Regions from separate parts of the Faecalibacterium sp. BIOML-A1 genome, predicted to be linked through region 2. Evidence: predicted binding sites of a transcription regulator. Region 2 holds the regulator's gene; each other region holds the start of a gene.
What was found. The regulator HrcA, encoded in region 2, represses chaperone genes, less so after heat shock. The targets are predictions, from matches to a motif close to TGTTAGCACTCNNNNNNNNNGAGTGCTAACA.
Positions count from the first base shown of each region.

Region 1: clpB (ATP-dependent chaperone ClpB) is a predicted target of HrcA. The motif match lies at 4,369-4,399, and genes of this name have one in related genera.
Region 3: htpG (molecular chaperone HtpG) is a predicted target of HrcA. The motif match lies at 5,779-5,809, and genes of this name have one in related genera.

Region 1 is NZ_WKZJ01000010.1:115,925-123,195, reverse strand. Features, by position in the region: gene GKG36_RS11270 (MFS transporter) at 1-238, shown strand, start outside; gene GKG36_RS11265 (epoxyqueuosine reductase QueH) at 398-1,027, opposite strand; gene GKG36_RS11260 (DUF896 domain-containing protein) at 1,159-1,383, shown strand; gene GKG36_RS11255 (adenylosuccinate synthase) at 1,594-2,886, shown strand; gene GKG36_RS11250 (DegV family protein) at 2,932-3,834, shown strand; gene clpB (ATP-dependent chaperone ClpB) at 4,557-7,169, shown strand.
Region 2 is NZ_WKZJ01000009.1:11,541-18,811, reverse strand. Features, by position in the region: gene GKG36_RS10175 (hypothetical protein) at 281-613, shown strand; gene GKG36_RS10170 (hypothetical protein) at 707-1,036, shown strand; gene dnaJ (molecular chaperone DnaJ) at 1,125-2,303, opposite strand; gene dnaK (molecular chaperone DnaK) at 2,462-4,291, opposite strand; gene GKG36_RS10155 (nucleotide exchange factor GrpE) at 4,393-5,022, opposite strand; gene hrcA (heat-inducible transcriptional repressor HrcA) at 5,019-6,092, opposite strand; gene GKG36_RS10145 (hypothetical protein) at 6,730-7,271, shown strand, end outside.
Region 3 is NZ_WKZJ01000008.1:103,459-110,729, forward strand. Features, by position in the region: gene galT (UDP-glucose--hexose-1-phosphate uridylyltransferase) at 1-904, opposite strand, end outside; gene GKG36_RS10010 (galactokinase family protein) at 901-2,187, opposite strand; gene GKG36_RS10015 (5-bromo-4-chloroindolyl phosphate hydrolysis family protein) at 2,523-3,626, opposite strand; gene htpG (molecular chaperone HtpG) at 3,785-5,713, opposite strand; gene GKG36_RS10025 (alpha/beta hydrolase) at 5,916-6,695, shown strand; gene GKG36_RS10030 (hypothetical protein) at 6,810-7,250, shown strand.

The sequences.
Region 1 (7,271 bases), on a different contig from region 2:
TGCATTCTCGATGGCAGGTCTGAACCCCACCGCTGTGGCCAGCGCGGGCCGCATGACCAGCGTGACCAGCATGGGTATCATGCTGCCGGTGGCATCCAGCGGTGCCATCCTCATGCCGTGGATCATTGGTATCGTAGCCGAAAAGGCTGGCCTTGCCGCTGGTATGGCTTCCAACATCGTGCCCTGTGTGGGCCTGATTATTTTCACCCTGCTGGTGGCTAGATTGCCGGAGGAATAAACCCTCTCAGGCGCTATCGCGCCAGCTCCCCCGAAGGGGGGGAGCTTTATGCGCTAAAACCGTTTGGTATTCTCTTTTCAGTAAAGAAAATAACCGTTGGGAAGTAGAAAAAGCTCCCCTCTCGGGGGAGCTGGCATTGCACAGCAATGACTGAGAGGGTTATTTCTCAATGCCTCTTGCCTTCGCGCTGAACTCGCACCCGCAGTAATCCTGCCGGTACAGGCCGTATTCCTCCGAAAGCTGCAGGCTGCGCAGATAGCCGTTGTGCTTTTTGAAGTCCGAAGGCAGATGCTTTACGCCGAACTCGGCTTCCAGCTCCTGCCCGATGGCATTGATGCGTTTGGCATCTTTATGCGGGCTGATGGACAGTGTGGTGGTGAACCAGTCGAAGCCGTTCTCACTGGCGTATTGCGCCGCCCGGCGCATCCGCAGCCGGTAGCAGATCGTGCACCGGCTGCCCCGCTCCGGCTCGTTTTCAAGGCCGGTGACAGCAGAGTAGAACTCCTGCGGGTCGTAGTGGTCCTCCACCACGGTCACGCCCAGAGGATGGGCTGCTGCCACGAACTTCTTCAGCTCTTCGCCGCGGCGGTAGTATTCCTCTGCAGGCCATGTGTTGGGGTTATAGTAAAGCACTGTGATCTCAAAATACTGGCACAGCTGTTCCAGCACTGCGCTGGAGCAGGGGCCGCAGCAGGCGTGGAGCAAAAGGCGCGGCCGAGTGCCGTCCAGCGTTTTGAGCACGGCATCCATCTGCTGTGCAAAATTCAATTGAGTTGCCATTTTTATCATCCTTTGCTATACTGATTGAGAAAATTCCTTAAAAAGCTCGCCCTTTCGGGGGAGCTGGCATTGCACAGCAATGACTGAGAGGGTTTGCTTTCTTATTATAACATATTCCGCTTGAAAATACAGGAGGCACCATGACACAGGAAAAGATCGCCCGCATCAACGAGCTGGCAAAAAAGAGCAAGACCACTGGCCTGACCGAGGCCGAAAAGGCAGAGCAGCAGGCCCTGCGCCGCGAATACATCGATGATATGAAGGCCAGCCTGCGCGCGCAGCTGGCCAACACCTCCATTCAGGAGCCGGACGGCACCATCCACAAGGTGACCCTCCGTGCCGACCTTGAGAAGCCCCGCAGCTGAACGCACAATTTTGCGCACACTTTTTTGGAGGAAAACGCAGCCAAAAGCTGTGTTTTCCTCTTTTTTTGCACGGCGATCTGTGCTATACTATACTTGCATTGGTATGTGTTTTGTGTATGCCTGCTGATGTGTTTTCCCAAGGTGGCGTATCCCGGGCAAGGTGCACGGAAAAGGCTGTCTTTTGAAAAAATGATAAAGAGGTCATTTATTATGCTTACTGCAATTACGGGTATCAACTGGGGCGATGAAGGCAAGGGCCGCATGGTCGACCTCATCAGCCAGGAGTATGACATCGTTGCACGTTATCAGGGCGGCAACAACGCCGGTCACACGGTCAAGAACGAGCGCGGCAAGTTCGTGCTGAATCTGCTGCCCTCCGGCATCCTGCGTCCGAACGTGGTCTGCGTTATGGGCAACGGCATGGTCATCGACCCGCATCATCTGGACGGCGAGATCAACAAGCTGCGGGAGCAGGGCGTTGAGATCAGCCCGGCAAACCTGAAGATCTCCGACCGTGCAACCATCACCATGCCCTACCATGTGGAGCAGGACGGTCTGGAAGAAGCACGTCTGTCCAAGACCGGCGCACAGTTCGGCTCCACCAAGCGCGGCATTGCCTACGCTTACGGCGACAAGTACATGAAGAAGACCCTGCGCATGGGCGACCTGCTGCATCTGGACGACGCTGTGAAAAAGCGCCTCGTCACCATGGTGGATTCCAAGAATCTGGTCATGGAGGGCAGCTACAACGCAGCTCCCATCAGCGTGGATGAGATGTGGGCATGGCTCGAAAAGTATGCCGCCATCTTCAAGGATTACATCTGCGATGTGGGCCAGTATCTGGCTGATGCAGACGCTGCAGGCAAGAAGGTCCTGTTCGAGGCTCAGCTGGGCGCTCTGCGCGACATCGATTTCGGCATTTACCCCTATACCACCTCTTCCAACGTCATCGGTGCTTACGCCCCCATCGGCGCAGGCATCCCGGGCCACAAGCTGCACAACTCCATCGGCGTCATGAAGGCTTACTCCTCCTGCGTGGGTGACGGCCCCTTCACTGCCGAGCTGGCTATGACCGAAGAGGAAAAGCACGACCTGCGTGAGGCTGGCCACGAGTACGGTGCAGCCACCGGCCGTCCCCGCCGCGTTGGCCCCATCGATCTGGTGGCAAGCCGCTACGGCGTGTTCTGCCAGGGCTGCGATGAAGTTGCTCTGACCCTGCTGGACGTGCTGGACTACATGGAAAAGATCCCCATGGTCACTGCCTACAAGCTGACCGATGGCAGCACTACCACCCGCTTCCCCATGGGCGAAGCTCTGGACACCGCACAGCCCGTGGTGGAGTACCTGCCCGGCTGGCACTGTGATATCACCGCAGCCCGCAAGTGGGAAGACCTGCCCAAGGAAGCACGCGATTACGTGGAATATCTGGAAAAGGCTGTCGGCTGCAAGATCACCTACATCTCTGTGGGTGCCGAGCGTGAGGCTTATATCCACCACGTATGATCCCCTGCAAAGCTCCTGAATGATTCAGAAAAGGAAGCGTCACAGATGTTTGATATCATTACCGACAGCGCATGCGACCTGACGCTGGACACTGCCAAACAGCTCCAAATCGAGGTCGTGCCCTTCTATGTCTCGCTGGACGGCGAGCACTACCGCAAAGAAGGCAAGGAGATCGCCGTGCGGGACTTCTACCAGTTCATGGTGGACAACCCTTCGGCCTACCCCAAAACCAGCCTTGCTTCCATTGAGGACTTTGAGCAGGCATTCCGTGCCCATGCTGCTGCTGGCCGGGATGTGCTGTGTCTGGTGTTCACCAGCAAGATGAGCGGCTGTGTGGGTAGCGCCCGCAATGCCCGGGATCTGGTGCTGGAAGATTTCCCCGATGCCCGCATTGAGGTCATTGACAGCGCGGCGGCTACCGTTACCGAGTCCACCATGGTGGAAAACGCCGTGGCCATGCGGGACGCAGGCTGCACGCTGGACGAGACCGTGACATGGCTGGAAGCAGAGAAAGCTACCAACCAGATCTTCTTCACGGTAGGCAATCTGGACTATCTCATCAAGGGCGGCCGCATTGGCAAGGTGACGGGCCGTGCAGCCAACATGCTGGGCATCAAGCCGATGATCCTGTTCAAGGATGGCGAGATCTTCTCCGGCGGCGTGGCCCGCGGCCGACAGAAGAGCTTTGAAAAAGCGCTGGAACAGCTGATGAACTATCTGGATGCCCACGGCGGCACCCCGGACGACTACCGCATCACCGTAGGCTACGGCTACGACGAAGAGGAAGGCAAGCGCCTGTGGATGCAGACCCGCGCGGCCCTGCGTGCAAAGTACCCCGGCGCTCAGTGCGAAGTGGGCCTGCTGCAGATCGGCTGCACCATTGCCGTGCACACCGGCCCCTATGCGCTTGGCATGGGCGTGATGCGCCGCTGGAAGAAACAGGGCTGAGATCACATTATATGAATTTTTGAACTCCAGAAAATCTATGGATTTTTTGGGGTTCTTTTTTTAGAGCAATGCTTCCCATACAGAGCGTATTCGAGTGGAACAGATTTCTTGACTTTTATGCAATTCTTCTCCACCGGATAAGTTCTCTTTTGCGTGCCAAAAGAGAACCAGAAAAGCACCCGCTACTTTCGAGGCGCGGGAGGCGGCGGGTTGCGGCTCCCTGCGTCTGCTTCGTGCCTTGCGCGGCACTCGCATCCTGCAGGCCGCTGCCCCAACAGCTCCTCCCTGTTTCGGCCGCCGGCCGCGGTCGTCGCCGTTGCAAACTAAGGGCTGCTCGCCCTTAATAATCCCAAAGCAGATGGGCTCCATACAAAAAATCCAAGTCGCTGCGCTAGAGGATTTTTTGTGTTGCGCCGATTTTAAGTCGCTTACGCGACGAACGGTATGGCAAGGCTGCGTGTTTTTTCTAGCAAAAATTATGATTTGCAAACTTTTTATGAACCCTATTGACAAAGTGGGAAAACAGGAGTATAGTTTTAGCAGTCGAACAGATAGAGTGCTAAAACGAGCAAAGCCAGTTCGGCAGGAGGTGCTTGAAACCGTGAAACAACTGAAGAATAGCCGCTGCTTCCCGTTCGGCAGCATCTCTGCACCGGGCTTTTAGCAGATGGCTATCGTGTCCGCTAAAATAAACCTTCCGGTATGAATGGAGGCTTGACTTTATGAATACCAATCAATATACACAGAAAACGCTGGAGGCTCTGCAGGCAGCGCAGCAGCTGGCTGTGGAGTACCAGCATAACCAGCTGGAACCCGAACATCTGCTGCACGCCCTCGCTTCGCAGGAGCAGGGCCTGATCCCGCAGCTGCTGCAGAAGCTGAATGTTGACCCCGGTAGTTTTGCTGCCGCCGTGGCCGAAAAGCTTTCGGCTTTGCCTCGGGTCTCCGGCTCCGGCCGTGACCCCGACAAGGTCTATATCTCGCAGGCTGCCGATAAGGTGCTCAGCGCCGCCGCCCGAGAAGCCAAGGCCATGAAGGACGACTATATCAGCGTGGAGCATGTGTTCCTGGGTTTGCTGGACGAGCAGACCCAGAACACCACCGAGTTGTTCCGTGCGTTCAGCATCACGAAAGATAAGTTCCTGCAGCAGCTCACAGCAGTGCGCGGCAACCAGCGCGTCACCAACGACAATCCTGAGGAGACCTACAACGCCCTGCAGAAGTATGGTCAGGATCTGGTAGACCTTGCCCGCAAGCAGAAGCTGGACCCCGTCATCGGCCGTGATCAGGAGATCCGCAACGTGATCCGCATCCTGTCCCGTAAGACCAAGAACAACCCCTGCCTGATCGGTGAGCCCGGCGTTGGCAAGACCGCCATTGCAGAGGGCCTTGCACAGCGTATCGTGCGCGGCGATGTGCCCGAAAACCTGAAGGACCGCATCGTGTTCAGTCTGGACATGGGCGCTCTGGTGGCCGGTGCAAAGTACCGCGGCGAGTTCGAGGAGCGCCTGAAGAGCGTGCTGAACGAGGTGAAGAAGAGCGAGGGCAAGATCATCCTCTTCATCGATGAGCTGCACACCATCGTGGGTGCCGGCAAGACCGATGGCGCCATGGACGCAGGCAACCTGCTCAAGCCCATGCTGGCCCGGGGCGAGCTGCACTGCATCGGTGCCACCACACTGGACGAGTACCGCCAGTATATCGAGAAAGACCCCGCTCTGGAGCGCCGCTTCCAGCCGGTGCAGGTGGATGAGCCCACCGTGGAGGACACGATCTCCATCCTGCGCGGCCTGAAGGAACGCTACGAGGTGTTCCACGGCGTGAAGATCAACGACAGCGCCTTGATCGCCGCTGCCACCCTGTCCGACCGCTATATCACGGATCGTTTCCTGCCGGATAAGGCCATCGACCTTGTGGATGAAGCCTGCGCCATGATCAAGACCGAGATGGACAGCATGCCCAGCGAGATGGACGATCTGGCCCACCGCATCACCCAGCTGCAGATCGAGCAGGTGAGCCTGAAAAAGGAGACCGATGCCCTGAGCCAGAGCCGCCTGAAGGATCTGGAAAAGGAGCTGGCCGAGCTGCAGGACAAGTTCCGCAGCATGAAGGCAAAGTGGGAGAACGAGAAGAACGCCATCGGCAAGGTGCAATCCCTGCGTGAGCAGATCGAGCAGACCAATGCCGACATTGAAAAGGCTCAGCGCGAGTACGACCTGAACAAGGCTGCCGAGCTGAAATACGGTAAGCTGCCCCAGCTGCAGAAACAGCTGGAAGAGGAAGAGAAGATCGCCGCCGCCAAGAAGGAGGACAGCCTGCTGCGTGACCGCGTGACCGATGAGGAGATCGCCCGCATCGTGGCCCGCTGGACCGGCATCCCGGTGGAAAAACTGGTGGAGGGTGAGCGCGAGAAGCTGCTGCATCTGGACGATGTGCTGCACCAGCGGGTCATCGGTCAGGACGAGGCTGTGACCAAGGTGAGCGAGGCCATCCTGCGCAGCCGCGCCGGTATCGCCAACCCCAACCGCCCCATCGGCAGCTTCCTGTTCCTCGGCCCCACCGGCGTTGGCAAGACTGAGCTGGCCAAGGCACTGGCACAGGCCTTGTTTGACGACGAGCGCAACATGGTGCGAATCGATATGACCGAGTATATGGAGAAGTTCAGCGTCAGCCGTCTGATCGGCGCGCCTCCGGGATACGTCGGTTATGAAGAGGGCGGCCAGCTGACCGAGGCTGTGCGCCGCAAGCCCTACAGCGTGGTGCTGTTCGATGAGGTGGAAAAAGCCCACCCCGATGTGTTCAACATCCTGCTGCAGGTGCTGGACGATGGCCGCATCACCGACAGTCAGGGCCGCACCGTGGACTTCAAGAACACGGTCATCATCCTCACCTCCAATCTGGGCAGCGACATCATCCTGAACGATCTGGAGCAGCGCCGTGCCAACGGCTCCAACGAGCTGAGCGAGGAAGCAAAGCACCAGATCGACCAGCTGCTGAAGAGCAAGTTCCGCCCCGAATTTCTGAACCGTCTGGATGAGATCGTCTACTACAAGAGCCTGACCAAGGACGAGATGCGCAGGATCGTGGATCTGCAGCTGCAGGATCTGCGCAAGCGCATGGACGAGGGCAAGCACCTCAAGCTGGAGGTCACCACCGCTGCCAAGGACTTCATCATCGATTCTGCTTACGACAGCGTCTATGGCGCACGTCCCATCAAGCGGTTCATCCAGAGCCGCGTGGAGACCCTGATCGCCAAGGCCATCATTCAGGGCAGCTATACCGAGGGCAACACCCTGACGGTAGACTGCGAGAATGGCGCTTTGACCCTGCGATAATGTAAATTTTACCTGTTCTGTACGGACTTTGCGGCAAGAAAGCTTGCACCACCGTACAGAATATGGTATGATTACAAATAACATTGATGTGCTTTTCATCGC
Region 2 (7,271 bases):
ACCCCTTTACCCGCGGCCTTTTCCGCCAGAGAGGGCCGCGGGCTTTTCATCAAGCAGAAATAAGAAATCGGCTGCCTGAGCACTGTATACCGTCTGAACGGTCTTTTGCCTGCAGAGAACAGCACTGCTTTCCTTTTCCTGCAAGCAACTACTCGCGTCATGCGGCGGCGCGCCCTGCTTTATGAGAACGATCTCCAAGCGCATATCCCGGTTTATTTTTGGGTTTTAAACAGTGCGATCTTGCACTGTCTGGATAGCTTTGATTCAAAGGAGTGTTATTATGGAAAACAAAATCATGATGCCTGCTTCCTACAACGTTCTGTCCTGCGAAGAAATGACCTACACCGAAGGCGGTGCTACCGTCGGTCAGGCTGTCGCTGCATGGCTGTGGCCCGGCTACGCTACGGTTATCGGCATCAACACCTGCCGTGAAGCACGCAAGAAGGATCACGACAACTGGGCATCCAACGTCTGGAGCGATATCAAAGCCGACTGCAAGGGCAATGTGACCAACACCTTCTACCATGCCGGCATGATCTTCTGGAATGCTGCATCGACCATCAGCAGCTTTGGCCTTTCTGCCGTTATGTCTCTGGGCATCATCTACTTCTAATTTTCAGGAGTACACCAAAGGGCTTTTTGCGGCGGCTCTTCAACGGAAGAGCCGCCGCTTTTTTTATCAAACCTAAAAAAGGAGTTTTGCTTTATGACGAACGCCATTACTTATCCTGCTGCATACAATGTTTTGTCCTGCGAAGAAATGACCTACACCGAGGGCGGCGTAGGTGTTGTGGAAGCCGCCATGGCATGGTTCCCGCTGTACGGCTGGTACAAGGCTGTTTCTGCCATCCACGATTACCGCAAGGCAAATATCAACTCCAACTGGGTGGAAAACGGCATGAACGCTCTGGTTGCCCATGCTGAAAAAAGCCCCACGAACACCATCCATGACATCGGCTGCAGCTTCTGGTTCATTGGTTCCTGCGCAACCATCATCGGCCTTGTGCCCAACGCCCTGTTGATCTTCGGCAACTAAGTCCCGGTCTCTGTTCTGAAAAAGCAAAAGCGGCGGCACCTCCCGTTTGGGAAGTGCCGCCGCTTTTTATGTCATGCGGTTTTCAGTCTCAGTTGTTGAACATGTCCTTCAGCTTTTTGAAGAAGCCCTTGCGCTTTTCGTAGTTTTCTTCTTTCAGGGTGCCCTCGAACTTCTTCAGGGCCTCCCGCTGGGTCTTGTTCAGCTTCTTGGGGATCTCCACCTCGCACTTGACGTACATATCACCGCGGCCGCGGCCATTCAGGTACTGGATGCCCTTGCCGCGCAGGCGGAAGGTGGTGCCGCTCTGGGTGCCCTCGGGCACGGTGTACTCCACCTTGCCGTCAATGGAGGGCACCTGCACGGTGTCGCCCAGCACGGCCTGACTGTAAGTGATGGGCACGGTGACCCACACATCGTAGCCGTCGCGCTGGAACACCTCGCTGGGGCGCACCGTAACCATGACGATCACATCACCGGAAGGACCGCCGTTTGCACCGGCATCGCCCATGCCGCGCAGTGCAAAGCTCTGGTCGTCGTCGATGCCCATGGGGATGGACACCTCCAGCGTCTTTTTAGCAGCCACCTTGCCGCTGCCATGGCAGACCTTGCAGGGATTCTTGACCAGCTTGCCCTTGCCGCCACAGCGGGAGCAGGGCTGCTGGGTCTGCATCACACCAAAGGGGGTGCGCTGCTGACGGATCACGAAGCCGCGGCCGCCGCAGTCCGGGCAGGTCTCGGGGCTGGAACCGGCGGCACAGCCGCTGCCGTGGCACTCGGTGCACTCCTGCTGGCGGGTGATGGTGATGTTCTTCTTGCAGCCGTGCACGGCCTCGTCAAAGCTCAGGGTGATGCGCACGCGGATATCCTGACCCTTGCGCGGTGCGTTGGGGTTCGCCCGACGGGACGAGCCGCCAAAGCCGCCGAAGCCGCCGCCAAAGATATCGCCGAAAATGTCGCCCAGATCCACGCCGTCGCCGCCAAAACCGCCAAAGCCGCCCGCACCGGGGCCGCCGCCGTTCTGTGCTGCATAGGCAGGGTCAACACCTGCAAAGCCGTACTGGTCGTACAGCTGGCGCTTCTTCGGGTCCGAAAGCACCTCGTTTGCTTCGTTTACTTCCTTGAACTTTTCCTCGGCGTCCTTATCGCCGGGGTTATAGTCCGGGTGGTATTTCATTGCAAGCTTGCGGTATGCCTTTTTGATCTCGGCATCGGTCGCAGTCTTAGATACCCCCAGCACTTCGTAGTAATCACGCTTTTCCTGTGCCATATCCACTCACCTCTCCGGGAACGTTTGATCCGGGAAACGCCCCGGTTGGTTCCTCGCTCTATAACCAGCAAGAGCCGCTCCGGCAAAACCGGAGCGGCTTTTGCTATTCCACGCGTGCGTCCGCCGGTTTGGCCGGGCACACACTGCTGTGTTTTTTATCAGACTTCCTTGAAGTCGGCATCCACAACGCCGTCATCACCCGGCTTCTGCTGGTTGTTTGCACCTGCGTCGGGGCCGGGCTGTGCACCGGCGGCCTGCTGTGCGGCAGCGGCTGCCTGATACATCTTCTCGAACACCTGGCTCAGAGCTTCCTGCTTTGCCTTGATGTCGTCCACGTTGCCGGACTGAACAGCGGTCTTCAGGTCGGCCAGCTTGCTCTCGGCCTCGCTCTTCACGTCGGCGGGCAGCTTGTCGCCGTTCTCCTTCAGCATCTTCTCAGTCTGGAACACCATCTGGTCGGCACCGTTGCGGATATCGACCTCTTCACGCTTCTTCTTATCGTCGGCAGCAAACTGCTCAGCTTCCTTCACAGCCTTGTCGATGTCCTCCTTGGACATGTTGGTGGAAGCGGTAATGGTGATGTTCTGCTCCTTGCCGGTGCCCAGATCCTTTGCGCTGACCTTCACGATGCCGTTTGCATCGATATCGAAGGTAACTTCGATCTGAGGCACACCACGGGGAGCCGGAGCGATGCCGTCCAGATGGAAGACACCCAGGCTCTTGTTGTCGCGTGCGAACTCACGCTCGCCCTGCAGAACGTTGACCTCAACAGAGGGCTGGTTGTCTGCAGCGGTGGAGAACACCTGACTCTTGTGGGTGGGGATGGTGGTATTGCGGTCGATGATCTTGGTGCACACGCCGCCCAGAGTCTCAATGCCCAGGCTCAGCGGGGTGACATCCAGCAGCAGCAGGCCCTTGACATCGCCCTGCAGCACGCCGCCCTGAATGGCAGCACCCACGGCCACGCACTCATCGGGGTTGATGCCCTTGAAGGGCTCGCAGTTCAGTTCCTTCTTGACTGCATCGTAGACAGCGGGGATACGGGTGGAACCACCGACCATCAGGACCTTCTTCAGGTCAGAGGGACGCAGGCCTGCATCCTGCAGAGCCTTGCGGACGGGGCCCATGGTGCGATCGACCAGATCAGCGGTCAGCTCGTTGAACTTTGCGCGGGTCAGGGTCATATCCAAGTGCTTGGGGCCGGTAGCATCAGCAGTGATGAAGGGCAGGTTGATCTGGCTGCTCATTGCGCTGGACAGTTCGATCTTTGCCTTCTCGGCAGCTTCCTTCAAACGCTGCGCAGCCATCTTGTCCTTGCGCAGGTCGATGCCGTTCTCGGTCTGGAAGGCATCTGCCATCCAGTTGATGATGCGCTCATCGAAGTCATCGCCGCCCAGATGGGTATCACCGTTGGTGGCCAGAACCTCGGTAACGCCGTCGCCCATCTCGATGATGGACACATCGAAGGTGCCGCCGCCCAGATCGTAGACCATGATCTTCTGGTCTTCTTCCTTATCGATGCCATATGCCAGAGAAGCGGCAGTAGGCTCGTTGATGATACGCTTGACGTTCAGGCCTGCAATGGTGCCTGCGTCCTTGGTAGCCTGACGCTGGCTGTCGTTGAAGTATGCAGGAACGGTAATGACAGCCTCGGTAACAGGCTCGCCCAGATAAGCCTCGGCATCAGCCTTCAGCTTCTGCAGGATCATAGCGCTGACCTGCTGGGGAGTGTACTCCTTGCCGTTCAGGGTCACCTTGTGATCGGTGCCCATGAAGCGCTTGATGGAAGCAACGGTGTTCTCGGGGTTGGTGATGGCCTGACGCTTTGCCACCTGACCCACCAGACGGTCGCCGGTCTTGGTGAAGCCCACCACAGACGGGGTGGTGCGTGCACCCTCAGAGTTTGCGATAACAACGGGCTCGCCGCCCTCCATGACAGCCACGCAGCTGTTGGTAGTACCAAGGTCGATACCAATGATCTTACTCATAATGAAAACTCCTCTCGAAAGAACAAATCGTATTGTTTATGTGATGCTCAAATGTTTGTAAGCGGATGTTATATTCAAAACCCTTTCGGGTTTCTGCTTTGTTATTCGGCCACTACAACGGTCGCATGGCGGACGATCTTATCGCCCAGCTTGTAGCCCTTCTGGTAGACCGTGATGACGGTGCCGCTCTCCTGTCCGTCCGGGGCGGGGATCTGCTGCACTGCATTCATGAAGTTGGGGTCAAAGGGCTTGCCCAGCGCCTCGATCTCCTCCACATGGAGAGCATCCAGCGCCTTGGCGGCCTTGTCCAGCGTCATGGTCACGCCCTTTTTGTAGTTCTCGTCGGTGGTGGGGGCATTTGCTGCCATCTCCAGCGTATCCAGAATGGGAATGATCTGGTTCACCGCAAAGGAAATGCCATCGTTGAACTTCTGGTCGGCTTCGCGGGTGGAGCGCTTGCGGTAGTTCTCGTACTCCGCTGCCATGCGCAGCAGCTGGTCTTTGGCCTGTGCAGCGTTGGCTTCGGCCGCGTCCAGCTTTGCCTTGACGGCTTCCAGCTCACGGGCCTTCTTGTTGAACCAGCCGCCATCCTTCTTCTTGTCATCCTTCGGGTCGGCAGCTTCAGCAGCAGGTTCCTGTTCGGGTGCTGCCTGCTGGGCCTTTTCCTCGGGAGCCGTTTCGGGCTGCTCAGCTTCCTGAGCCGGAGCCGTCTTTTTTGCTTCTTCGCTCATTCCAGATCCTCCTTATAGATCACAGTCCGCCGCGGTACGGCAGCCTGCGGGGTGTCTTTTCGTTTGCCGCTCATGCCCTCGCCCAGCTGATCTGCAAAGTAATGCAGCAGCGGCATCAGTTTCTGGAAGGGCATCCGGGTGGGGCCGATCAATGCAATGGAGCCCCACAGGCCTCCGCCCACCAGATACCGGTCGCTCACGATGCACAGGCCCGGGATCTGCGGTTCCAGATCCTCGCCCAGCAGCACGCTCTCACTGCGTTCTGCCGGAGGTGCGATCAGGCCAGCGGCCTGCTCCTCGTCGTTCAGCAGTGTGAGGATGTCGCCCACCTTGCCGTCCAGCTGGGGCCAGTCCAGCAGGTACTGCTCACCGCCCAGAAATACATGGGGCTTGACGGAATCCTGCAGGATGGCAGCCGCTGCACTGATAACGGGCACCAGCTCCGGGTCGATCTGGCTGCACAGCTCTGCCAGCAGCCGGGTGGAAAGATCCACCGGCGCTACAAAGGTAAGGTTGCGGTTGAGCAGTGCGGCAAGTGCTGCCGCATTCTCGCGGGAAAGACCGGTGCGCACCCGTGCCACACGGGTACGAACGTAACCGGCCGTGGTAACGGCCAGCACAGCCGCTGCGCTGCGGCCCACCTGAACCACTTCATAGTGGGCGATGCACAGATCCTCGGCGCACGGGGTGCTGATGGCGGCGGTGCAGCCGCTGATGGCGGCCAGCGCCTTGGCGGCACCTGCGGCCAGCTTTTCCGGCTCATGGTCGAGGCTTGCGAACACCGCATCCACACGGGCGCGGCTCACACGATCCAGCGGCTGATCGTCGGTCAGCAGATTATCAAGGTAGTAACGGTAGCCCTTGGCGCTGGGCACACGGCCCGCGCTGGTGTGGGGTTGCTCCAGCAGGCCCAGCTTTGTCAGCGCCGCCATCTCATTGCGAAGCGTTGCGCTGGAAACTGCCATGTCAAAGTAGTTTGCCAGCACGCTGCTGCCAACGGGCTCGCCTTCGAGACCATACAGCGCCACGATCGCCTGCAAGACTCGCTGCTTGCGTGCATCCATCGTCATAGCGCCTGCCTCCTTTTTGCGTTCGCTTTGTTTGTTTAGCACTCCTTGTTCCTGAGTGCTAAGACCATTATAGCCAATTTTCCGGTGCTGTCAAGCCCCTTGGAAAAATGTTTTAAAAGATTCATAATTCTGTCATAAAGGGGTGTGAACTCCCTCAGTCAAAGCCTGCGGCTTTGCCAGCTCCCTCTGGGAGGGAGCCTTTGGCATGGTGGCACAGTTTCCGGCTCAAGCGCAAAGTTTGCGGGCGTGCCCGCTCCCCCTTGGGGGAGCTGTCGCGCAGCGACTGAGGGGCTTCAAATCGGCGGAGCCGGAAAAAACGGTTAAAAGATCTTCACGCCGAACAGGCGTGAATCTTCAGTTTTTTCCGGTGCAGCCCACCCCTTTGGGGTTAAAAGGGGCGAGCAGCCCCTTTTTTCGTGGCTCCAGCGCGTCGAAATCGCTGGCACTTTTCTGGTTCTCTTTTGGTGTCAAAAGAGAACATCCCCGGGCAGCAGTGTTTTAGTTTTCCCTCTTTTTCAGCCATTCGCGCAGTTTCGACCCCCATTCGTGCAGAATTTCTTTTGTTTTTGCCCAGTTTATGGTATATTTATAGTAACGAGACCCCCGTATAAAAACCACACGAAAGGAGCGAACCCCTATGAAAGCCAAACGCATTGTAAGCATCCTGCTGACCGGCAGTATGCTGCTGTCCCTGCTGCCGGTGTCTGCACTGGCAGCCGCCCCGGTGTTCGATGCACCCGCCCAGACCACGGCCAAAAAGGCTGCACCCCTTGTACAGGAGGCCGACGCCTCCCGCAGCACCGAGGAGGAAGCCGCCACCCGCAGCAGCCGTGATCTGGACGCAGAAAACGGCACCGCCGATAGCATTACCATCCAGCTGAACGCCGAAGGCAAGCCCGCAGACAGCGACGACCTTGAGCATTGGGTACATAGCGGCGTAACAAGCTATGACCTGAAATTGTATCAAGGCATCTTCACCCTGCAGCCCTCCTCGGAGGCCGGGGCGGAAAGCGCATTGCAGGACACTCTCTATATTTATAAAGATGCCGAATTTAACAGCGGCACCGTCGGCAGCACAACCTTCAACAACGGCACTATCTCCGGTGGCACCTTCCAAAAAGCGGTGCACAACGACGCCACCCCCAACAATCAGGGGTTCATCCTTGACGGCATCTTCAA
Region 3 (7,271 bases), on a different contig from region 2:
TACCGGCATCCACATCCTCAAAACCGGGGAAGACCCACTTCTTCTCGACGGGAGCCTTTGCCATAGCGAATTCATAGTGGCCGCCCTGGAAATGGTCGTGGCTGAGAATGCTGCCGCCCACGATGGGCAGGTCGGCGTTGCTGCCCACGAAATAGTGGGGGAACAGGCCCACGAAATCCAGCAGCTTGCGGAAGGTAGCACGCTCGATCTTCATGGGAGTGTGCTGGTTGTTGAACACGATGCAGTGCTCGTTGTAGTAGACGTAGGGGCTGTACTGCAGGTTCCAAGCGCTGTCGTTGATGGTGAGAGGGATGATGCGGTGATTCTCGCGGGCGGGGTGGTTCATGCGGCCTGCATAGCCTTCGTTCTCGGCGCAGAGCTGGCACTTGGGGTAGGCGCTCTGGGGAGCCAGTTTGGCGGCGGCAATGGCCTTGGGGTCTTTTTCGGGCTTCGAGAGGTTGATGGTGATATCCAGATCGCCGTAGGGGGTCTTGGTGACCCATTTCAGGTCGCGTTTGATGCGGTAGCGGCGGATATAATCGGTGTCCTGACTGAATTTATAGAACCAGTCGGTCGCGGCCTGCGGGCCTTCGCTTTCGTAGCGTTCCTCGAAATTGGCGCGCACGATGCTGGGCCGCGGGGTCAATACGCCCATGAGCTTTGTGTCGAACAGGTCGCGGGCGGTGGAGTTGTCCTCGCACACACCGCGGGCAACGGCATCATCTACCAGCGTTTTGAGGATGCTTTCCAGATCGGTATAGCACACCTCGCCCTCCGGCGCGGTAAAGTCGTCCAGCTGCATGGTCATAAGCAGCTGGTTGCGGATGTAAATTTCATCATCGGGCAGGATAAGGCCGGTGTCCAGCCCGTAATTCACGAGCTGCTGGATGGCGGTAGAAATCACAGGACTGCGCCTCCTTCCGGGCGGATGCTCAGCACATGGCAGCGGCCCTCACCAAGGATGGCTTCCATGTGGGCCTTGAAGTCGGCCAGCATTTCCACCGGCACAAAGGCCTGAGCCGTACCGGCAAAGCCGCCGCCGTGCACGCGCACAGCGCCCTTGCCGTTCAGATAATGCTTGGCAGCTGCAATGGTCACGCCCATCTCCTGATGCTCCTTGTAACCGGCGGGGATCACGTTCTGCAGGTATTCCCAGCTGCTGTGGCCGGACTCGTTGACCAGACGCAGGAAAGTGTCAAAATCGCCCTCGCGCAGGGCAGCTACCTGTTTTGCCACGCGGTCGTTATCGGCATAGATATGGAAGGCGCGCAGCACGGCACGGTCGCCGCACTGCTTGCGGCACTCCGGAAGCTTTGCAAGGAAGGTCTCAAACGGCACATCCCGCAGCACTTCGCCGCCGCACACAGCAGCCACAGCGCGGCACTCGGCGGGCACAGCGGCATATTCGTCGGTCAGGTCGGCATGATCTGCGCAGGAATCCAGAATGCACAGGGCAAGGCCTGCCTTGGAAAAATCCACGGCCACCGGCTCCACATCCGGGTGGGCAGGGTCCGCAAAATCAATGGTAATAATGTTGCCAACGCTGGAAGCCATCTGATCCATCAGGCCGCAGGGCTTGCCAAAGTAGACGTTCTCTGCCCACTGGCCGATCTGCGCGATCTCGATGGGGGAGACTTTATCGGTCATGAAGCAGTCATTCAGGATCACGCCGATCAGCACTTCAAAGGCGGCGGAGGAAGAAACGCCGCTGCCCTTGGGCACGTTGGAGGAAATGTACACATCCAGACCGGCCAGCTTTGCGCCGCGCTGACGGAAGGCTTCGCATTCGCCGCGCAGCAGAGAGAGGGTAGTGTTTTCCTCTTCCTTGCGGGCAGCAAGGTCATCAAGGCCGATCACACACAGGTCGTAGCCTTCGCTCTGCACGCGCAGCTGGTTCAGGGTGTTGGGCGCGGCGGCAGCGATCATATCAATATTCACGCTGCCGGCCAGCACGCGGCCATGCTGGTGGTCGGTGTGGTTGCCGCCGATCTCGGTGCGGCCGGGGGCACTGTAAAGACCAGCTTCAGCATGGGGGCCAAAGGTGGCATCCAGACCATTCAGAACAGCTTCGTAGCGGGCAGCCTGTGCAGGAGTTTCGTCGGGCGCACAGCAGTAAAGTGCTGCCAGCCGGGCAGCGTGAGCGCCGCTGGAAAGCTCCTGCTTCCATGCGGAAACAGATTTCATCATAGGATAATCCTCCTTTTGAGCGGGTTGGAACTGCAGTGCAGGGCCGCATACAGGATGCTCTGCACACTTCTGTCCTTATCATATAAAATCCGGACAGAAAAAACCATGTGTTATTGTTGCATCTGGATGAAAAGTTGCAAAAAGACTGAAATTGGCGCACAGAGTGGAATTTGACGGTTGAAATAAAATTAGATATAAAACGGAAAAACCATTGGCAAAAATGCCTGCAAATCCACGGCTTTGCGTGGGACGGACGAGGCCTGCACAACATGGAGATTTGCGCTTTGAAAAAACAGGGAAAAAGCTCATGGGCCTTTTCCCTGTTTCCCCAAATATTATTTTGTAAACTCGTTTCCGGTCAGGCCGTCCATGTTCAGCATCCCTTCCAGTGCGGCCACATCTGCCGAAACGTCCAGTGCGTCGGACTGAAACAGCTTATCCAGCTGATTTTCAAAGGCGGTCACCAGCAGGTCCATGCTGCGCTCGATGTTCTTTTTGGCATCGGCGATGTTTTCCCCCTGCACATCCTGCGCAGGAAGGCTGGCATAGGTGTTCAGCAGCTTGAGGGCGGTGGGCAGATAGTAGTCCATGAATTTCTGCAGCTGAGCCTTTTTGCCGGGGTCCTGCTTTGCCAGCTCAAAGATGCGGGCACTGACCGCTTCCAGACGGCTGATCTTGGCGGTCATCACGGGGTCCGGGATGGCATCGTTGACCTGCCGCAGCTGCTGCAGAATTGCGGTATATTGGTCCGCTGGTGCAGGTTCTGGGGCGGGCGCAGGCTTCGGTTTCCGGGGCGGCTGGGGAGCCGCGCCGCGCACTACCAGAGTATTGGTGCGGTTATCAATGTAAGCATCTGCACCGAAGTAACCGTGGGAAATAGCACTTTCCACCACGGTGCGCCCCTTTGCGGCATCGATGCCCGCGGCAGCAAACAGCTCGTCCAGCGGAATATTGTCGCGGTCGCCTGCGATCTTGTCCAACAGGCGTTCCAGCTTGCGGGTACGATCCATGCGCAGGCCGGTCAGCAGAGCAGCACCGCCGCCCAGCATCTGGGCAATGGCGGTAAAGGCCTCCATCATGCTGGCAGCACCATCCATGAACAGGGTGCTGAAGCCCGCGAACAGAAAGACAGCACCGCCGATGGTGCACAGGGTGGTAAGGAGCTTATGACGCTCCTTAGCGTCCGTCTGCTCTTTGGTGGGAACATCGTGGCCGTAGGCTGGCTCGTTTTCCTGCCGGGGTGCCGTCTGCGCAGGGGCGGGGCCGAGGTCGGAACGATAGTCTGCCTGCGCCTGCGCAGCAGCTTTTTCTTCTTTTTCAGCGTTTTTATCGATGCTTTTTAAGATGAACAGCAGCACGCCCAACGGTGCCGACATGGCAAACACAATAAAGATGGCAATGGTGGGGATGTGGGCAAAATAATGTTTTTTGGGCTGCATGAGCAAAAACCTCTCAATTTATCCTGACTGTCCGGCAAAAGAACAGAAAAAGACCGCGTTCCACTCTATTATAGCGGAGCACGGCCTTTTTGTTAAGGGGGAAATATTGATGTGCGTGGAAGCGGCAGGGGAGTAAGTCTGCTGCCTACCGGAAAAAGTTACTTCATCAGGCTGCAGACGGCCTCGGCGTAGGCGGCGGGATCATCCACCGGCAGGCCTTCGATCAGCTGAGCCTGTGCGTACAGCAGAGCACTGTACTTCTTGAGCTTGTCGGTGTCACCGGCCTCCTGTGCGGCCTTGAGCACGGCAAACACGGGGTGGTTGACATTCAGTTCCAGAACCTTATCGCTCTTTACGCCTTCGCTGCCGGGCTGCTTGGACAGCACTTTTTCCATCTCAATGGACAGCGGGCCGTCAGCACTCAGGCACACAGGGTGATCCTTCAGGCGGGTAGAGACCTTGACCTCTTTCACCTTGCCGTCCAGTGCGTCCTTCATGGCATCGAACAGGTTCTTGTTCTCAGCGGTAGCGTCCTCGGCGGCCTTCTTCTCTTCCTCGGTCTCAAGGCCCAGATCACCGCTGTTGACATTCTTGAACTCCACGGTGCCGTCCTTGCCCTCGGCATCCTTGCGGGGATAGGTGCGCAGGATCTGCAGGCAGAACTCATCCACATCCTCGGTCAGCAGCAGGACGTCATAGCCCTTATCCATGACCAGCTCAGCGGCGGGCAGCTTTGCCAGACGGTCGGTAGAATCACCGGCAGCAAAGTAGATATACTTCTGCTCAGCGGGCATCTTGTCCACATACTCCTGCAGAGTGACCATCTTCTGCTCCTTGGCAGACCAGAACAGCAGCAGGTCGCGCAGCAGCTCGGCGTGCATGCCGTAGTCGGAGTAAGCACCGAACTTGATCTGACGGCCGAACTCTTTCCAGAATTCCTCGTACTTCTCGCGGTCATTGGCCAGCATGGCGTGCAGCTCGTTCTTGATCTTTTTTTCCAGAGCGTTGTGGATCAGCTTGAGCTGGTTGTCCTTCTGCAGCATCTCGCGGCTGATGTTCAGGCTCAGATCCTGACTGTCCACAATGCCCTTGACGAAGCTGAAGTAATCGGGCAGCAGGTCGGCGCACTTCTCCATGATGAGCACGCCGGATGCGTACAGGGCCAGACCCTTTTCATAATCCTTGGTGTAGAAGTCGTAGGGACGGTGGCTGGGCACGAACAGCAGGGCATTATAATTTGCAGTGCCCTCGGTGCGGCTGACGATGACGCGGGCGGGGTCGGTATAATCACCAAACTTTTCCTTATAGAAATTCGCGTACTCCTCGTCGGTCACTTCGCTCTTCTGCTTTTTCCAGATGGGCACCATGCTGTTCAGAGTTTCCAGCTCGGTGTAAGTCTCCCATTCGGGCTTATAATCCTCCGGCTTGGGATCGGGTTCCGGCTTCTGGCGCTCGTGCTGGCGCTCCATCTGGATGGGATAGCGCACATAGTCGCTGTACTTCTTCACGATGGCCACGATGCCGTACTCATCGAGGAAGTTGTCGTAGTGGTCCGTCTCAGTATCCGGCTTGATGTGCAGGATGATCTGGGTGCCTGCGGTGTCCTTCTGGGCGGGGGTCATTTCGTAGCCGTCCACACCGGAGGACTCCCACTGCCATGCTTCATCCGAGCCATAAGCCTTGGAAATGACGGTGACTTTATCGGCTACCATGAAGGAAGAGTAGAAGCCGACACCAAACTGACCGATGATATCGATGTTCTCGTCCTTGTTGTCCTTCTTGAAATCCAGAGAACCGGAGTGAGCAATGGTGCCCAGATTCTGCTCAAGTTCCTCTTTGGTCATGCCGATGCCGTTATCCTCAATGGTCAGGATGCGGTTCTCCTTATCGCGGGTGATGAGGATGCGGAAATCGCCCTTGTTCATGCCCACAGAAGGATCGGTCAGGCTCTTATAATAGAGCTTATCGATGGCATCCGATGCGTTGGAGATCAGCTCGCGCAGGAAAATTTCCTTATTGGTGTAGATGGAGTTGATCATCATATCCATCAGCTTTTTGCTTTCAGCCTGAAATTCTTTCTTAGCCATAATGCAAAACCTCTTTTTATCTGTATTCGGCACCAAGCACTCGGAATAGGATATTGCTTTTGAATACTTAGCACTCGTAACTTTCGAGTGCTAATATACACCGACAAAAAGCAAAAATCAAGGGCTTTCATAAAAAGTTTAAAAAATGGTTCGTTTTGTGCTATAATGAACCGCAAAGGATGCTGTAAAAGGAGGAAATATCATGCAGCTGAAACAGCTGGAACTGGCCGGCGGTGGGACGCTGACCGTTTATCTGCGTGATTGCTGTGAGCGGATGCCGAATGTGCTTGACCGGCCATTGGTGCTGGTGGTGCCCGGCGGCGGCTATACCCATGTGAGTGCCCGCGAGGGCGACCCGGTGGCGCTGCAGTTTGCGGCGGCGGGGTACCACACCGCTGTGCTGGACTACGCCATCTGCGAAAAGGCAAAGGACTACATGCCGCTGCGCCAGCTGGCCGAGGCTATCGGTCTTGTGCGGCAGCACGCGGCCCAGTGGCATATCCTGCCGGAAAAAATTGCCGTGTGCGGCTTTTCAGCGGGCGGCCACCTGGCCCTTTCCGGTGCTGTGCTGGACATTCCCGGCGAAGCGGCCCAGCCCCGGCCCAATGCGGTCATTCTGGGCTATCCGGTGGTCACGGCAGGGCAGTATGCCCACCGCGGCAGCTTTGTGCAGCTGGCGGGCAGCGCCGACCCGGCGGCACAGCAGGTGTTCGGGCTGGAGGATAAGATCACGCCGCAGATGCCGCCGGTGTTCGTATGGACCACCATGGAGGATGCCACCGTTCCGGTGGAGAACACCCTGATGCTGGTGAACGCTCTGCACCGGGCGGGTGTGCCATGCGAGGCGCATCTGTTTGAAAAGGGGGTGCACGGTACCAGCATCAGCACGGTAGAGGTGGACCAGCCCAGCCACCACCGGCATCACTGGGTGGAACTGGCAGTGGAATGGCTGGAAGACACTTTTGCCTTTTCCGTCTGTTAAGTCTGGATATATTTGAACGAACCTACAAAAAATTCACAATTAAACTGTTGACTTGCATAAGCCTTTGACGTATACTGGTCAGCAGGGACAAACTAAAGGAAGAAGGAAATACCTATGGTTATGGACCCGACCCTGCCGCGCATCTCTGTGCGCGACCTGATGATGCAGGCTTTTCTCACCGGATGGGAGCTTTCGGACAAGACGGTCTCGCAGGACGAATACCTGCAAAGCTCCATTCAGGTGATCGAAATGCTGCAGGTGGAACCGGAAAACCTTTATGCCGAAGAAGGCCTTGGACTGCCGGACGGCGAAGAAGTGGATCATCTGGACGACTGGCTGCGTGCCGACGGCCAGTGGCTGTACTACGGTGTAGAGGAAGAAAATTTCTTCCTGATCCAGTGGTACCCAGACGAAGCCGCCGCAAAGGCAAAACTGGCCCAGCTGGAAGAACTGGGCGACGGCAAGCAGTATCTGGTAGATTTTTCCCTCAAGCGGGAGAACCCTTCCAGTGCAGAGAACTTCGGCAATTCCAATCCGGTCCAGCTCCGCTCCTGAAAACATCACCTTAAAGCGAAA